Regions from separate parts of the Rhodococcus sp. NPDC003318 genome, predicted to be linked through region 2. Evidence: riboswitches for the same ligand, from Rfam matches in the RefSeq annotation. Region 2 holds a riboswitch; each other region holds the start of a gene.

Region 1 (5,617 bases), on a different contig from region 2:
ACGGAAGTCGGGGGCCATGTCCTCGACCACCAGGGCCCGCACCCGGTCGGGGTGGGCGGCCGCGAAACACCAGGCGTGCAGTCCGCCCATCGAGTGCCCGATCACCGTCATCGGGCGCTCGATCGGGGCCAGAGCCTCGGTCAGGTCGGCGACGAACGCCTCGGTGGTCAGTTCGTCCGGCGCGGGCCTGCCGTGGCCGGCCGCGTCGAACGCGTAGACATGGCCGTGCTCGCGCAGCCACGGCACATGCCTGCGCCACGTACGCGCGCTGCCCATCAACCCGTGGAGCAACAGAATCGGTCCGCCCGCCCCACCCTCGTCATGCAGCACGGAACCGAGATTAACCGGACATCCGGGCTGCGGGTCGTCGATCGGGTCGGCCCGGTCCCGCAGACGCCGCGCCGCGAGTACTCTCGCGGCCATGGCAGTGGTGAAGATCAACGCAATCGAGGTGCCCGAGGGCGCCGGTCCGGAGCTCGAGAAGCGGTTCGCCCAGCGTGCGGGCACCGTCGAGAACTCGCCGGGGTTCCTCGGCTTCCAGTTGCTGCGTCCGACGGGCGGCGAGACCCGCTACTTCGTGGTGACGCAGTGGGAGTCCGAGGACGCCTTCGCGGCCTGGCGCAACGGCGACGCCCGGGCGGCGCACGCCGGTGAGGCGAAGAAGCCGGTCGCGACCGGCGCCTCCCTGCTCGAGTTCGAGGTCGTCCTCGACGTCCCCGCGAAGCAGGCCTGACCCGTCCCCCGCGCACCGGTCGTCGCACGACGGCCGGTGCCTTCGTCATCCCACGTGTTCGCGCAGGGCTGCCGCCGTGGCCGCGTCCACCGGATGGAACGTCTCGATCGCCAACTCGGCGACGGTGACGTCCAGCGGAGTGCCGAAGACCGTCGTAGTACTGAGGAACTCCAGTTCTCCTGCGACCGTGCGGATTCGGATCGGCACCACGAGCGCGCCCGGTTCCGGGTCGACGGCGGCGTCGCCGCACGGATAGCCCGCCAACTCCGCCGCGAGGCCACCGAGCACCGTGTCTCCGGTCACCGCGATCTGATGTTCGAGTCGATGCATCAAGTGCGCCCGCCACTGGCCGAGATTGACGATCCGCGGCGCCATGCCCTCCGGGTGCAGACTCAACCGCAGCACGTTCACCGGCGGCTCCAGCAGATGCCGCGCACACCCGTCGACGAGCACGGCGACCGCACCGTTGCCGTCGACGAGATTCCAGTGGCGGTCGACCACCACCGCCGGTGAGGGCAGGTACGCGTGCAGGATCTGCCCGATCGCCCGCGCCACCGACGCCATCGGAACGTCGCCGAGCCCGTGCTCCGGATAGGCCGGTGCGAACCCACCCGCGAGCAGAAGCGAATTGCGTTCCCGCAGAGGGATCTCCAGCTGTTCGGACAGCCGGATCAGCATCGCCCTGGTGGGCCGCGACCGCCCGGTCTCGAGGAAGCTGACGTGCCGGGCGGAGACGTCGGCGAGGCCGGCAAGCTGGAGCTGACTCATCCGGCGGCGTTCGCGCCACTGCCGCAACAGGACTCCGACGGGCCGATCCTCCACGAGCGTGGTCATGTCCCGAGCCTAGGCGTGTCCGCGGGAGCCGATCCATTACCTCCGAGGTAATCGACTCGGGCGCGCGGCGGCCGCCACAGTGGTGGACGTCGACCGGCCGCCCGGGCCGGCCCCCACCGATCGGAGAGACGACATGACCGAATTCGACGCCCTCGCAGCCAAGTACATCGCGGTGTGGAACGAGACCGACCCCGATGCCCGGCGGGTCGCGATCGAAGACCTGTGGACCCCCGACGGGCGGTACGTCGACCCGACGGTCGCGGCGCAGGGTCACGCGGACATCGACGCCACGATCGGAGCCGTGCAGGGCCGGTTCCCCGGTATGCGGTTCCGGCTCCGCGGCCCCGTGGACGGCCACCACGAACAGGCGCGCTTCGGTTGGCAACTCGGACCGGCCGGCGCCGAGGACCTCGTCGCGGGCTTCGACGTCATCGAGCGCGACGAGTCCGGACGGCTGGTGCACGTCCTGGGGTTCCTCGACAAGGTGCCGTCCTGACCGTGCCGATTGACAGCGCAGGCACCTCGGTGCGACAGTGCGCTGGTAATCGCGATGTCGACGGGAATCCGGTGCAATTCCGGAGCGGTCGCGCCACTGTGTTCGAGTGTCCACTCGACAGCCAGACCCCGTCGTCGTCGCACAGGGCTTTTGCGGGACGCGTTATCCCAGGAGGAACCAATGGCTGTCGTTCACACCCCCGACAGGTCGACCGCATCGGTCGGTGTCGCGTTGATCATCGCGGGCGTCGTCCTGCTCGCGATGCTGACCCTGTACCTGGTCGGTTTCGACCAGGGCGCGGTCTCGCGGACCGGCATGTACATGCACGAGCTCATGCATGACGGTCGGCACCTGCTGGGGCTTCCGTGCCACTGACCGACGCATTCTCGAAACTCCTCGTTCGTGGGCTGCTGGCCGGACTCGTCGCCGGCCTGCTCGCCGGTGCCGTCGCCTTCGTGATCGGCGAACCACACATCGACGCCGCCATCGCGATCGAGGAAGCCGCCTCCGCTCCGGCGGAGCATTCACACGAGACCACCACCGCACACACTCACGGCGACGACACCCTGGTCAGCCGGGACGGACAGCGGGTCGGACTGTTCCTCGCGACCACCCTCGCGGGGCTGGCGCTCGGAGCGATCTTCGCGGCCGTCGCACACTTCGCGCGGAGGCTGACAGCGCTGTCCGGTCCGGTGCTGGCGATGACGCTGGCCGGTCTCGGATGGCTCGCGATCGAGGCTGTGCCGTTCTTCAAGTACCCGGCGAATCCACCCGCGGTCGGGGACCCGGACACCATCGCCGAGCGCACCTGGTTGTGGCTGGCGTCGGTGGTCCTGGGACTGGTCGCGGTCGCGGCCGCGGTCCACATCGCGCGGCTCGCCGCGGCGTCCGGCTACCTGTCCGTCCGGGTCGGGGCACCGGTGCCGGCGTTCCTGGTGATCGTGGCGGTCGGCTACATCCTGCTGCCCGGCGTCAACGAGGTCGGGGACGACTTCCCCGCCACCCTGCTGTGGGAGTTCCGGATCTCGTCGCTCGCGATCCAGGCGACGCTGTGGCTCGCTCTCGGGGTCGGGTTCGCGTTTCTCACCGAGCGGGCCACGCGCTCCCGGCCCGTACTCGCCGCCGCGCACTGACCGACTTCCCCGTCCCGTCCCGCCCCACCCCGTCCCGCCCCACCCGGCTGAAGGTGGCCTTCGTTCGGACTGTCCGCACGAAGGTGGCCTTCAGCCGGTGGTGGGTGGGCCGGTGGTGGGTGGGTGAAGGCGGGTGGCGGCTGTGCCTGTCAGACCGCGCAGGATCCGTCGACGCACGCTCCGTCCGCGTCGGCGGAGCCGGCGAGGGTGACGATCGGGCTCGCGTCGGCGTAGGCCTTCTCCAGCAGCTGGGTGAAGACCTCGACGGGCTGCGCACCGGAGACGCCGATCGCGCGGTTGGCGACGAAGAACGGCACCCCGGAGATCCCGAGGGCACGGGCCTGCGCCAGGTCGTCGCGGACCCGCTCGGCCTCGGCGCCGGAGTCGAGAGCGGTCCGGACAGCGTCCGCGTCCAGCCCGACCTCGACGGCGATCGCGACCAGTTCCTCACGGTCGTCGATGACCCTGCCCTGCGCGAAGTGGGCACGGAACAGCGCGGCCATCACGTCCTCGCCGCGGTCACCCGCGACGTGGATCAGCCGATGCGCGTCGAACGTGTTGGCCGCTACGACGGTGTCGAAGTCCATCGTGAGCCCGTCCACGGCGGCGGTGTTCGCGACGTGCGCGAACATCTGCTTCACCTGGTCGGCAGGCATCCCCTTCATCTCCACCAGTGCGTCGACCTCGGCGCGACGCAGCCCGACCGGAGTGTCCGGGGACAGCTGGTACGACCGCCACACGACCTGCACCCGGTCGCGGTGCGGGAATCGGGCGAGGGCGGTTTCGAAGCGGTGCTTGCCGATGTAACACCACGGGCAGGCGATGTCGGACCACACCTCGAGCACGACGGCGGACTGGTCGGGAGATTCGATGCTCACAACTGGTTGAAACGTCCACCACCGCCGGATTTGTTCCGCGCGCCGCCACCCGGGTGCCGGATCCACGCCCGCGGCTGTGCCGGGTCGATCACGTCGTCGAACTCGAACGTCGTGCCCGCGTGCCGGGCCTTTCCGTGCTCGTACCACGGCAGGCGGCGCGCAGGGTGTCATCGCACCGGAGTCGTTGATCCGCTCGGTGAACCGGCGCCCGCCGGCCGTGGTTCGGCGACACCGGTTCGGGAAACTCACCGAGCGCGGCGTCCCCGTTCGACACTTCCGGAAAACAGTTCTCGACCCCGGACGCATGACGCCTCCGGGGTCGATTTGTACAGTGCCCGAATTGTTCTACGCGCGCGACTTACTTCGCGTTAGGACAATCCTTCACCCACTTCACATTTCCGTCGAAGTTGCAGCTGCCGGCATGGGTTCCGATGGCGAACGCCGGCGCGGCAGCCAGACCGAGAGGCAGGGCAATCATAGCGCCGACCAGGGCAATTTTGGCGGCGAGGTGGCGTGCGGGGGTGACGGCAGGAGTGGCCACAGAAATAGATCCTCACGTGGTGCGGCGTCGCGATTCCTCGGCGACGGAAATACCGAAGCCCTTCGCGAGGTGCCATTCTTCAGGGGGAATTCCGCGCCTCAGGGCGTCTTCACGCGTCGGCGCGGCGATATCCATGATAAATGAGCAACCGACAATTGGCGAGGACCAATCTTTTCTACGCCGATCAAATCAAGGCCGCGTCCAGCGTGATCTCGACCCCGGTCAGGGCCTTGCTGACCGGACACGACTCCTTCGCGGCCTGCGCGGCCTTCGCGAACCCGTCGGCGTCGAGGCCGTCGACCTCACCGCGGACGGTCAGGGTGATCCCGGTGAGCTTGAACCCGGGGTTGTCGGGTCCGAGGCCGACGACCGCGGTGACCTCGAGGCTCTGCGGAACCCCACCGGCCTCGCCGATCAGCGCGGACAGCTGCATCGCGTAGCAGGCCGAATGCGCCGCCGCGATCAGCTCCTCGGGACTGGTCGCGCCGTTCGCCTCGTCGGCGGCGCGCTTGGGGAACGACACGTCGAACGTCGCGAGACCCGAACTGGTCAGTTCGGTCTGGCCGGATCCCTCCTGGAGAGTTCCGTTCCATGCGGTTCGAGCGGTACGAGTGGGCATGAGCGATCCTTCCGATGACACCGGCCCGTGGGCCTGCTGACGGGAAACCTCCCCCAGTCTTCCCCGGCACCGCCCCCGCGTCACCCCGACACGACGGTCGGGTTCAGCCTTGCGGCAGGGCGCCCTCCGCTGTCCGGTCCTCCCTCTCGTAGCGGGCGAGCAATTCCCGCTCCGCGTCTCGTCTGGGGAACGCGAAGAACACCAGCGTCGCGCCGATCAGCACGATCCCGATTGCCGCGGAGTACGCGCGTCCGTCGCCGTCCAGGAACGCGGACCGGGCTGCCGCGATGATCTGCTGCCCGTACTGCGGGTAGCGCTCGGCGATGGTGACGGCACCGGCGAACGACTTCTCCAGCTCCGACTGCGTCTGCTCACTGACCTGT
Region 2 (5,617 bases):
TCGTAGCCGAACCGCTCCCAGTCGACGTCGAATCGCCGGATCATCGTCATGCCGAACACCCGCGCCTCGTGCGAGGTGAGACCCTCGGGGTGGACGTTCGTGTACGAACCGGACAGCAGAATCCCCAGGTGAGGCGTGCGGCGCACCTCGGCGAGCGTGTAGACGATGCCCTCGGTCATCGCCTCGACCGGATCGACGAGACCCTGCACGTGCCCGGCCAGCCGGTCGAGGAACCCGGCGACCGACGCGATGGCCGCGGCCCGCATCAATGCGTCCGCGCTGGGGAAGTACCGGTACACCGTCTGCCGGATGACGCCCAGCGACTCGGCGACGTCGGCGATGCCGATCGCCGAACCCGTCTGCCCGATGAGATCCACTGCGGTGGAGACGATCCGGCGCGACGCCTCGTCGTCGTCGTTCGGCGGGCTTCCGCCCCACCCGCGTCTACGTGCCACTGCCCGCTTCCTCGGCTCAACCGCGTCGCACGGAATTCTCGTCCGTCGACCCTCCGCATGAAGGGGCCGACGCTACCACCTCGGCCGTGCCGAGGACGAGATGACCGAAAGTGAACATACACATGCGCCGTTCTTCGTATGATCGCCTCCACGGGGGGACCTCGCGTGCCGAGAGTCCACCCGACCAGCCCGTTTTGCCGAGACACGAGGGAGCGCACCGTGACGCACCTGCATCCCCGAAAGATGGATTTCGGGTTCGAGGACGAGGACGTGCCCTTCCTCTGGAACCCGGAGAACCCCGCCTGGTCGAGCATGTCCAACGCCGTGTCGTTCCTGGCCATCGGCTTCGAGAAGATGATCGTGAAGCTGATCCTCCAGACCAAGCCGCGGATCTCCGACCCCGCGGTCGTGGAGGAGGCGGTGGCGTTCATGCGACAGGAGGGCCACCACTCCACCGCGCACCGTCAGCACGTCAAGGCGCTGATCAAGCGGTATCCCGGGCTCCAGAACACCCTCGACGCGGTGATCGGCGAGTTCGACCTCCTCACCGAGGCGACCTCCGTCGAGTACCGGCTCGCGTACACCGCCGATCTCGAGGCGACCTTCACGCCGGTGTTCAAGCTGATGCTCGACCATGACGCCACCCTGTTCCGGCCCGGCGACGACCGGGTCGCCTCCCTGTTCCTCTGGCACTTCGTCGAGGAGGTCGAACACCGCAGTTCCGCACTGATCATCTTCAATTCCGTTGTCGGAAGCGAGCTCTACCGGATGCGGATGGCGCCGTCGATCTTCGCGCACGTGATGAAGGTGATCCGGATCGCGTGCGCCGGGTTCAACCAGCACGTGCCGATCGGGGACCGCAAGGTCGACGCGCTGTCGATGTTCGCGATGCACCGCACCAAGCAGAAGGTGCTCACCTTCGTCGCGCCCTACCTCACCAAGGGCACGATGCCGCGCGCGTTCGACGGGCTCCCCCGCGGTGAACAGCTCACCGCCCTGTCCGGCATCATCCGCAGCCAGATGCCGAAACACGATCCGACACACGAGAAACTGCCCGCGCTGGCCGGCCGGTGGTTCGAGCGGTACGACGCCGGCTACGACTGCACCCGCTGGTACACCGCCGACACCCGAGCGCCGCGGCCCGCCCCGGCGGTATCGGAGGCCAACTGATGGCGGACCTGTGCTCCCCCACCTTCGCCGACCTCGCGACCCGCCTCGGCTTCTCGTGCGCGGAGGCCGGCGGACTCGTCGAGTTCCGCAGCCCCACCACACTCGAGAACTGGACGCTGCCGGTGCTCGAGTTCACCGTCGTGCTCGGCTCGCTGCTCGCCCTAGTCCTCGCGATCGCGCGGCTGCGGCGCCACGGTGACCCGACCAATCTGGTGCTCTGGTTCGGCGCGACCGCCTACCTGTTCGTCATCGAACCGCCGCTGTACTTCCCGGCCGCCTTCGGCATCGAGGATCACGTCGACACGATGTTCGCGCACAACGTGTTCACCGTCGACTTCCTGTGGGGCCGGCTCCCGCTGTACATCGTCGCGATCTACCCGCTGATGACCACGATCGCCTTCGAGATCGTCAGGATGCTCGGCGTGTTCCGGCGGTACGGCGTCCTCGTCGGCGCCGTCTGCGTCGGATTCGTCCACCACGCCTTCTACGAGATCTTCGACCACACAGGCCCGCAACTGCGGTGGTGGGAGTGGTCCCTCGACAACCCCGTCAACCAGCCGATGTTCGATTCGGTTCCGCTGCCGAGTGTGGTCGTGTTCGCCGCGCTGTGGCCGATGTCCCTCGCCTTCTGCGTCCAACTGTTCGTCGGCCGTCACGTCGACCGCGGCGAGCACTTCACGGGCCTCCAATTGGTCTGGCGCACAGTGGTGATCGGACTGCTGGCGTCGCTGGGCACCTTCATCCTGCCCCTCCCCGCGACGGTGTTCGGGGCGGGCAGCGACACCGTCCGCGGATTCCTCTACGCCGCCGAACTGGTCGTCCTGACCGTGGTCGCGGTCGTGGTCCTCGCCCGGCAGTGGTCGCGGCTGCGCCGCGACGACACCGACATCCCGGCGTACGGCAACGACTTCGTCCGCTGGTACGCCGTCGTGTATCTGGCCGTCATGGCCGTCCTGTGGGCGACGGCGCTGCCCGACTGGTTCGGCGCCGTCGACGGCGTCACCGACAACGGCGACCCGATCGGCAGCCTCTGGTACACGGCCGGCTGCTTCGCCATCGCGATCACCTGCGTCGTCGCCACATTCACCGTGCCGCGGCCGAAGTCGGATGCCGACTCCGCGGCGGTGAGCACACCGGCGGCAACCTAGGCGGCTCCGTAGACGACGTAGTCGTCGAACAGCTGCCACAACGTGCCCGACTCCGCGAACCCGGCCTGCCGGAGCGCGGCGAGCTGGAACTGCACCGTGGTCGGCGGGGTCGCGTCCCGCCCGGCGAACCGGACCCGGTCGCCGTGCCCCGCCAGGTGTTCGCGGGCCAGTTCGAGGAGCATCGGATCGTGGTCGAGAGCCACCACCCGCGCATCCGGGAACCGGTCGAGGATCCGGCCGCTGAGCGATCCTGGTCCGCAGGCGAGATCGACCGCGGTGAAATCGGTTCCGACGGCGAGCTCCAGCGCGTCGAGCATCACGCCGAAAAGCACTTCCCGGTCAGCGATGTAGGCGGCCTGCTGACGATCCCAGCGCTCGACGAGCTCCGCCGACTTCACTGCGCAACCCCGAGGTCGCGCAGCCCCGCGGCGAGTTCCTCGATGCCCGCGACGTTGCGGATCGACGGATCCATCGTGGTACCGCTGATGACGATGTACCGCTTGTTCTGCACCGCGGTGAGTCGACTCGCCACCGGATCGGATTCGAGGAACCGGATCTTCGCCTCGGCGCTGTCGCCATCCCCGCCACGTCCGAGATCCGCGAGCACCAGCACCGCCGGATCACGGTCCAGAACACTCTCCCAGCCGATTTCGGGCCACAGCTGCCGACTGTCGGCGAAGGCGTTCACCGCCCCGACCTCGCGAGTCATGATCCCGGGCGCCCCGCAGCAGCCCGCGATGTACGGCGTCGCGGTGCCCGCGTACCACCAGGCGAGCGTGACCCCGGACGGATCGATGCCGTCGGCCGCCGCCTCCGCACGGGATCGCAGGTCCGCCACGAGTGCGTCACCGCGCTCGGAAACGCCGAACAGCGTGGAGACGTCGCCGATTTCGGCGTACAGGTCGTCGAGCGTCAGTTCCGAATCCTGCACGGCGTCCTGGCCGCCGCATTCGCTCGGGGACTGGTACGTCGCGACGCCGAGATCTGTGAACCGCTGCCGGTCGGCGATTCCCTCGGCGGAGAAGGTGTAGTCGAACGTGGTGTAGACGAGATCCGGGTCGCGATCGAGGACGGCCTCGAACGAGGGGAACTCGTCGTCGAACCGGAACACCTCGGACGCCCGCTGTTCGAGTTCGGGAAGGACCGGATCGTCGACGAACGCGAGACCGGCGAGGCGATCCTCGACGCCGAGGCTCAGCAGCAGCTCGGCCGCCGGCTGATTGACGGCGATCGCCCGCTCGACGGGAGCGTCGAGCGACACCGTGGTGTCGCAGTTCGTGAGGGCCGTCGGGGCATCGTGGTCGGCCGCCTCCTCGGCGCCGCATCCCGCCATCCCGACCAGTGTCGCGGCCGCGATCCCGGCGGCCGCCATTCGGACATGTTGCTTCATGACACGTCAACTTCCTGCGGACGCCGCACGCGAGCGTCCACACGAGAAATGCCGGCGACAGTTCACCGACCCAGCAGGCGACCGGACTCGGGGCGTCACCCCACACCGTTGCGCGTCAGTTCCGGATTCCCACCGGATTCCACCTGATCCCGATTGTCGGGATTGCCTGGCATCGCGGAATCTAGCAGGCACGGACTCAGCCGGGCCCCGCCGACGTGCCGCGCGGACCGGTTCGTGGCACGAGAAAGGCCCCTCACCTGCATCAACAGGTGAGGGGCCAGCTGCGGAAGCGGAGGGATTTGAACCCCCGGTCGCTCTCACGACGCTCGCTTTCAAGGCGAGTGCATTCGGCCGCTCTGCCACGCTTCCGTGGCGAATCCTAGCCGCCGGGCGCAACCGGGGACGAACCCGCCCGGCGCGTCACACCTCCGGGCGGGCGTCCAGGGCGGCGTCGACCTTCTCGAACACGGTGCCGACGGCGTCGAGTTCCTTCGCGTCGAGCAGGTCGATCAGGTAGTTCCGCACCCCGTTGAGGTGGGTGGGAGCGGCTTCGGCGAGTTTGCTGCGGCCGTGCGGTGTGATCAGGGCGAGCACGCCGCGGCCGTCCTCGACACAGGTGCTGCGGGTGACGAGGTCGTCCGTCTCCATCCGCCGCACCTGGTGGGTGAGGCGGCTGCGGGACGAGAGGATCCCGTCCGCGAGCTCGCTCATCCGGACCGACCCGTCGGGCGACTCCGACAGGATCACGAGGATCCGGTAGTCCGCCAGGGAGATCTGGTGTCGGCTCTGCAGCTCCCGGTTGAGCACCTCCATCAGGCGCTGACTGCCCTCGATGAACCCCCGCCAGGCACGCATCTCCGCCGCGTCGAGCCAGTGCGGAGACGCCGCCGTCTCATCTGCAATCTCTGTTGCCACCCCGCCATTCTAGTGAGCGGGGGACCGCTCAGGTGGCGCGAAGGATCGACGGATCCAACTCGGCGACGGTCGCGAAACCGGCGAGGCCCATGTTGACGTCGAAGTCCGCGAGCAGCATCCGCAGCGCGTGCCGCACTCCGTCTGCACCCGCGAGTCCGAGGCCGTACACCCACGGACGGCCGTACAGGACGGCGTCCGCGCCGAGCGCCAGCGCCTTCATCACGTCCGCGCCGCTGCGGATCCCGGAGTCGAGCAGCACGGCCGCCCGGTCCCCGATCGCGGCGGCGACCTCGGGGAGGGCGTCGAGCGCGGCGATCGCCCCGTCGACCTGACGGCCACCGTGGTTGCTCACCACGACACCGGACGCGCCTGCGTCGATCACCTCGCGGGCGTCGTCGGGATGCACGATGCCCTTCACCACGATCGGCAGGTCGGTCCAGTCCCGCAGTCGTGCAACGTCCCTCGTGCGGAGGGCGTGATTGCCGAACATCGACACCCACGTCAGCACCGCCATCTGCATCGCCTCGGTGCTCTCCTCC
Region 3 (5,617 bases), on a different contig from region 2:
GCCCGCGGTGACGGTGAGCTCGCGTCCGCGCTCGGGGTCCTCGGCGAAGAGCTCGCGCAGGTGCCGGTCCGCGATCTGGTCGTGGTGCGCGCGGAGCTTCTGCCAGGCCGAGGTCGCGGTGATGTCGAGGCTCATGGTCTCGACATTAACGGCAGCGGCCGCGCTGCGCCGGGGTGCGATCAGCAATTGGGATCCGGAGAATCGAGCCAGGTTCCACACCCGAGCCTCGGCGCGTCACGGCCTCACCGCGCGGAGCGCACGGTGGTAGCTGACCGACGGGACGCCGTCGTCGACGGTGACCGTGGCGCGGACCCGGTAGACGTCCGCGACCAGTTCCTCGGTGATCACCTCGGCCGGTGTTCCCGCGGCGACGATGCGGCCGCGCGTCAGGACGACGACCCGGTCGCAGAACATCGCGGCCAGGTTCAGGTCGTGCAGGGCGATGTAGCTGGTCATCGGCAGTTCGGCGACCAGGGCGAGAATGTCGAGCTGGTGCGCGATGTCGAGGTGGTTGGTCGGCTCGTCGAGCAGGATCTCGTCCGGTTCCTGGGCCAGCGCGCGGGCGATCTGCACCCGCTGACGTTCGCCGCCCGAGAGGGTGTGCCAGCGGCGGTGGGCGTGCTCGGTCATCCCGGTGCGCGCCAGCGCCCGCTCGATCGCGGCGCGGTCAGCGGTATCGTCCCCGCCGAACGGGCCGCGGTGCGGGATCCGGCCGAGGCGAACGACATTCGCGACGGTGATGTCGATCTCGGTGTCGGCGTGCTGTTCGACGGTCGCGACGCGACGCGCGACCTGCCGGCGTCGCAGGGCACGGATGTCGCTCCCGTCCAGCAGCACCTGCCCCTCGTCGGGGCGGTGCACGCCCGCGAGCACACCGAGCAGCGACGACTTCCCGGAACCGTTCGGCCCGAGCAGCCCGATCGTCTCGCCCCGATGCGGTTCGATCGTGACGCCGTCGACGACCAGGTTGCCGCCGCGGCTCCACGTGATGTTCTTCGCGTGCAGGGGCATCAGTGCCCCCACCGCGTCACGAGGTCCTCCCCATCCGGAAGAGGACGAGCGCGAAGGCCGGCACACCGATCAGGGCGGTCACGACACCGACCGGGATCTCCTGCGGCGCGAACACGGTGCGGGCGACCGCATCCACCCACACCATGAAGATCGCGCCGATCAGGGCGGTCGCGGGCAGCAGCCGGCTGTGCCGCGGACCGACGAGGAACCGGGCCGCGTGCGGCAGCACCAGCCCGACGAACCCGATCGCACCCGCGGCACTGACCAGTGCCGCGGTGATCAGCGCCGTGACGGTGAGCAGCAGCGTGCGGATCGTGCCGACCGGGACACCGAGGGAGGCCGCCGACGAGTTGCCGAACGTCATCGCGTCCAGCGACGACGCCACCGCCAGGCACACCGTGACCCCGACGACGGTGACGGCGCCGCACAGCGCCACGTCGGTCCAGTCCGCGCCGCTGAGCGACCCGAGCAGCCAGAACAGCACGCCGCGGGTCTGCTCGGCGTCCGCGGAGGACATCACGACGAACGAGGTCAACGCCGAGAACAGTTGGGTGCCCGCGACACCGGCGAGGAGCACCTTCGCGGTGCCGCCGCCGGCCCCCGCCGCCAGGGCGAGGACCGCGCCGAAGGCCACGACCGCACCCACGAACGCGCCCGTCGAGAGCGAGATCGCGCCGCCGCCGATGCCGAGCACCGCCACCAGCACCGCCCCGGTCGACGCGCCGGACGAGATGCCGAGGACGAACGGATCGGCCAACGGATTGCGCAGCAGCGACTGCATGATCGCCCCGCACAGCGCCAGCCCGGCGCCGCACACCGCCGCGAGCAGGGTCCTGGGCAGCCGCAACTCCCAGACGATGCCGTCCTGCAGCCGGGTCAGCCCCGACGACCCGATGCCCCAGTGCTCGAGGATCACCGCGTACACGTCGCGGACCGACAGGTTCGCCGGCCCGATCGTGACGGTCACGGCGATCGAGGCCACCAGGACGGCAAGTCCACCGAGCAGCACCGCCGGAAGCAGGGCCTTCGACTCGCGTCGCGGGGTCGGGGTCGGGGTCGGGGCCGTCGCCCGTTCCGCGGCGACCGTCGGCGTCACGGCTGCGGGGTGACGAGGTTCCACTGCTGCAGCGCCCCCGCCACCTTCTCGACGCCGTCGACGGTGCGGATGGTGGGGTTCATGTCCGCCCCGCTCACGACGATGTACCGCTTCTGCTGGACCGCGGGCAGCTGTGACGTCACCGGGTTCGACTCGAGGAAGGCGATCTTGCTGTCGAGAGCGTCGCCGTCGATGCTGCGCCGGCTCAGGTCGGCGAGGACCAGCGCGGTCGGATCGCGGTCCGCGACCGTCTCCCAGGAGACCTGCGGCCACTCGTCGGTGGTGTCGGCGAAGACGTTGGTGGCGCCGACCGCGCGCGCGATGATCCCGGACGACCCGCAGCAGCCCGCCATGTACGGGGTCTTCGTGTCGGCGAACCAGAACGCGAGCGAGACACCGGCAGCGTCCACGGTGTCCGCTGCCGTCGCGTACCGCTGCTGCAACTCGGCGACGAACCCCTCACCGCGCTCGCGGACGTCGAAGATCGCGGCCAGTTCGCGGATCTCCCGGTAGACGCTGTCGAGGGTCAACGGCTCGGTGCGGGCGCCGTCCGCGTTCGACGCCGAGGACACGTCGCCGCCGCACCCGTTGTCGGTGGGGGACAGGTAGGTCGGCACACCGAGCGACTCGAACTGGTCGCGGCCCGCACTGCCGCCGTCGCCGATCGACGACCCGAACGACGCGGTGACGAAATCCGGCTCGGCGTCGAGCACCACCTCGAGCGACGGCTTGTTGTCGGCGAGCCGCGGCACCGTCGCATTCGCGGCAGCCAGGTTCTCACGGACCGGATCCGTCCACGTCGCGGTGCCGACCATGCGGTCCGCGAGTCCGAGGGAGAGCAGGATCTCCGTCGACGCCTGGTTGAGGGAGACGACACGGTGCGGCGGCGCATCGACGGTGACGGTGCGGCCGCAGTTCGAGAGCGTGACGGGATACCCGGTCGCGGCCGTCGACGGCTCGTCGTCGGTGGCTGCGGAACCCGAGCAGCCGGTCAGCAGCAGCGTGGCAGCTGCGGCGAGCACGGCGGCACAGCGGAGGAAACGAATACGCACGAAGCGGGAACTCCTCGTTCAGGGCCCAGTCGCGGGGCCGAGAGTCTCACCTGACCCGATCCGCGAGCATCCGGACTTCGGCCCACGTGAACAGGGCCGTCACCGCTGCGCGTCAGTCCCGGATTCGCACCGGGTTCCCTCGCCGATCGGGGCCGCACGGGCGGCCACCGTCACCGTATACCTCGCGAGCATCGCCCGGTATGTCCGGGTATCGCGCTGCGTTCCTCCGAGGTTGCCGGGGCCTCGTCGTCACCGGCGCCGAAGAGGAGTCGCAGGCCCGAGCGGAGTTACCGGCCCAGCGGACCGCGCCCCAGGCGCAGCAGCAGCATCGCCAGGGTGTGACCCTCCTGGCCGAGCTCACTGAACCGCTCGAGCACCTTCATCTCACGGCTGTGCACGAGGCGCGGACCGCCCGACGCCATGCGGGTGCGGCCGATCACCTGGGACACCTCGCTGCGGCGCTTGATCGCGGCGAGGATCTCCGCGTCGAGGCGGTCGATCTCCTTGCGGAGCTCGTCGATCTCGGCCTCGCTGGTCGGCAGGTCGGTGTCGTTCTCGGCGTTGTTGTTCGGCGAGATGGGGGCGCCCATGTCTTCTCCTCGTGTCAGAAACTGGATCGTTCTCGGTCCCGCGGGTCGTTACCCGATCCAGGCCCTCTCACGAAAAGAGCCCCGGATCGCTGCGGACCGCGGGGCTCGTGGGTTGTTCAGGCCACGGGCACCGGAGTCCGGTACCCGTAGAAAAATCGCCAGGGGTGGCGAGCGTCGGCACTGAGCATGACCCCATTTTGCCATGCCCGACCGGGCGCGGCGGGTCGTGGGTGCACACGGGTCGTGGGCGGGCAGCCCGATGTCGGTGCACAGCGGTAGCGTGGACAGGCGATGAACACATTCTCCGCGGCAGCTCACGCCGGTACCCGCACCTCGACCGACGCCCTCCTGGCCGGACTGAATCCGCAGCAGCGCGAGGCGGTCGTGCACCAGGGATCGCCGTTGCTGATCGTCGCGGGCGCAGGGTCGGGCAAGACTGCGGTGCTGACCCGCCGCATCGCGTACCTGCTCGCGGAGCGGGACGTCACTCCCGGGCAGGTCCTGGCGATCACGTTCACGAACAAGGCGGCCGCCGAGATGCGCGAGCGCGTCGCCCAACTCGTCGGACCCCGCGCCAACAGCATGTGGGTCGCAACCTTCCACTCGAGCTGTGTGCGGATCCTGCGCATGCAGGCCGCGCTGCTGCCGGGGCTGAATTCGAACTTCACGATCTACGACGCCGACGACTCGCGCCGGCTGCTGACGATGATCTCCAAGGATCTCGAGATCGACCAGAAGAAGTACTCGGCGCGGCTGCTGGCCACCCACATCTCGAACCTGAAGAACGAGCTGATCGGTCCCGAGGAGGCCGCGGCCAACGCGGAACTCGAGACCAACGAGGTCGTCCGCCTCGTCGCGCGGGTGTACGGCCACTACCAGGCCCGGCTGCGGGCGGCCAACGCGCTCGACTTCGACGACCTGATCGGCGAGACGGTCGCGCTGCTCCAGAACCACCCGCAGGTCGCCGAGTACTACCGGCGCCGGTTCCGGCACGTCCTCGTCGACGAGTACCAGGACACCAACCACGCCCAATACGTCCTCGTGCGCACCCTCGTCGGCGAGGAGGGTGCCGGCCCCGTCCCGCCGTCGGAGCTGTGCGTCGTCGGTGACGCGGACCAGTCCATCTACGCCTTCCGTGGCGCGACGATCCGCAACATCGAGGAGTTCGAGCGGGACTACCCGCAGGCCCGGACGATCCTGCTCGAACAGAACTACCGCTCCACCCAGAACATCCTGTCGGCGGCCAACGCGGTGATCGCCCGCAACACCGGCCGACGCGACAAGAAGCTGTGGACCGAATCCGGCGAGGGCGACCTCATCACCGGGTACGTCGCCGACAACGAGCACGACGAGGCGTCGTTCGTCGCGTCGGAGATCGACCGGCTCGTCGACGCCGGCGACGCGCGCTACGGCGACGTCGCGGTGTTCTACCGCACCAACAACTCGTCCCGCGCGCTGGAGGAGATCTTCATCCGGCTCGGGTTGCCGTACAAGGTGGTCGGAGGCGTCCGGTTCTACGAGCGCAAGGAGGTCCGCGACGTCGTCGCGTACCTGCGGGTGCTGGAGAACCCCGACGACACGGTGAGCCTGCGGCGCATCCTCAACACCCCGCGTCGCGGCATCGGCGACCGTGCCGAGGCGTGCGTCGCGGTGCACTCCGAGCAGCGGGGCATCGGATTCGCGGCCGCCCTGCGCGACGCCGCCGACGGCACGGTGCCGCTGCTCAACACCCGTTCGCAGAAGGCGATCGCCGGCTTCCTCGACATGATGGACGAGATCCGTGACGGGATGCAGCCCGACGACACCGGACTGATCGACATCGGCGAGGTGGTCGAGTCCGTCCTCGACAAGACCCGCTACCGCGCCGA

Evidence for each region. A riboswitch is a leader RNA that binds a small molecule or an ion and turns the genes downstream of it on or off. The one in region 2 is predicted to bind cobalamin.
Region 1: linked by a shared signal. The riboswitch ahead of ACFYVR_RS05595 (CbtB domain-containing protein) and the one ahead of ACFYVR_RS13660 (ABC transporter substrate-binding protein) in region 2 are both predicted to bind cobalamin.
Region 3: linked by a shared signal. The riboswitch ahead of ACFYVR_RS12390 (ABC transporter substrate-binding protein) and the one ahead of ACFYVR_RS13660 (ABC transporter substrate-binding protein) in region 2 are both predicted to bind cobalamin.

What each region holds. Positions count from the first base shown of each region.
Region 1 is NZ_JBIAOU010000002.1:75,416-81,032, reverse strand. It holds gene ACFYVR_RS05615 (alpha/beta fold hydrolase) at 1-330, opposite strand, end outside; gene mhuD (mycobilin-forming heme oxygenase MhuD) at 422-733, shown strand; gene ACFYVR_RS05605 (helix-turn-helix domain-containing protein) at 779-1,567, opposite strand; gene ACFYVR_RS05600 (nuclear transport factor 2 family protein) at 1,701-2,063, shown strand; cobalamin riboswitch at 2,090-2,214, shown strand; gene ACFYVR_RS05595 (CbtB domain-containing protein) at 2,244-2,438, shown strand; gene ACFYVR_RS05590 (CbtA family protein) at 2,429-3,196, shown strand; gene ACFYVR_RS05585 (DsbA family protein) at 3,346-4,074, opposite strand; gene ACFYVR_RS05580 (OsmC family protein) at 4,800-5,234, opposite strand; gene ACFYVR_RS05575 (MFS transporter) at 5,338-5,617, opposite strand, start outside.
Region 2 is NZ_JBIAOU010000007.1:34,590-40,206, forward strand. It holds gene ACFYVR_RS13640 (TetR/AcrR family transcriptional regulator) at 1-455, opposite strand, end outside; gene ACFYVR_RS13645 (metal-dependent hydrolase) at 675-1,625, shown strand; gene ACFYVR_RS13650 (hypothetical protein) at 1,625-2,773, shown strand; gene ACFYVR_RS13655 (class I SAM-dependent methyltransferase) at 2,770-3,171, opposite strand; gene ACFYVR_RS13660 (ABC transporter substrate-binding protein) at 3,168-4,163, opposite strand; cobalamin riboswitch at 4,222-4,348, opposite strand; tRNA gene ACFYVR_RS13665 (tRNA-Ser) at 4,448-4,532, opposite strand; gene ACFYVR_RS13670 (MarR family winged helix-turn-helix transcriptional regulator) at 4,584-5,078, opposite strand; gene ACFYVR_RS13675 (alpha-hydroxy-acid oxidizing protein) at 5,107-5,617, opposite strand, start outside.
Region 3 is NZ_JBIAOU010000006.1:45,167-50,783, forward strand. It holds gene pgi (glucose-6-phosphate isomerase) at 1-135, opposite strand, end outside; gene ACFYVR_RS12380 (ABC transporter ATP-binding protein) at 235-1,011, opposite strand; gene ACFYVR_RS12385 (FecCD family ABC transporter permease) at 1,028-2,032, opposite strand; gene ACFYVR_RS12390 (ABC transporter substrate-binding protein) at 2,104-3,159, opposite strand; cobalamin riboswitch at 3,203-3,340, opposite strand; gene ACFYVR_RS12395 (chorismate mutase) at 3,447-3,749, opposite strand; gene pcrA (DNA helicase PcrA) at 4,041-5,617, shown strand, end outside.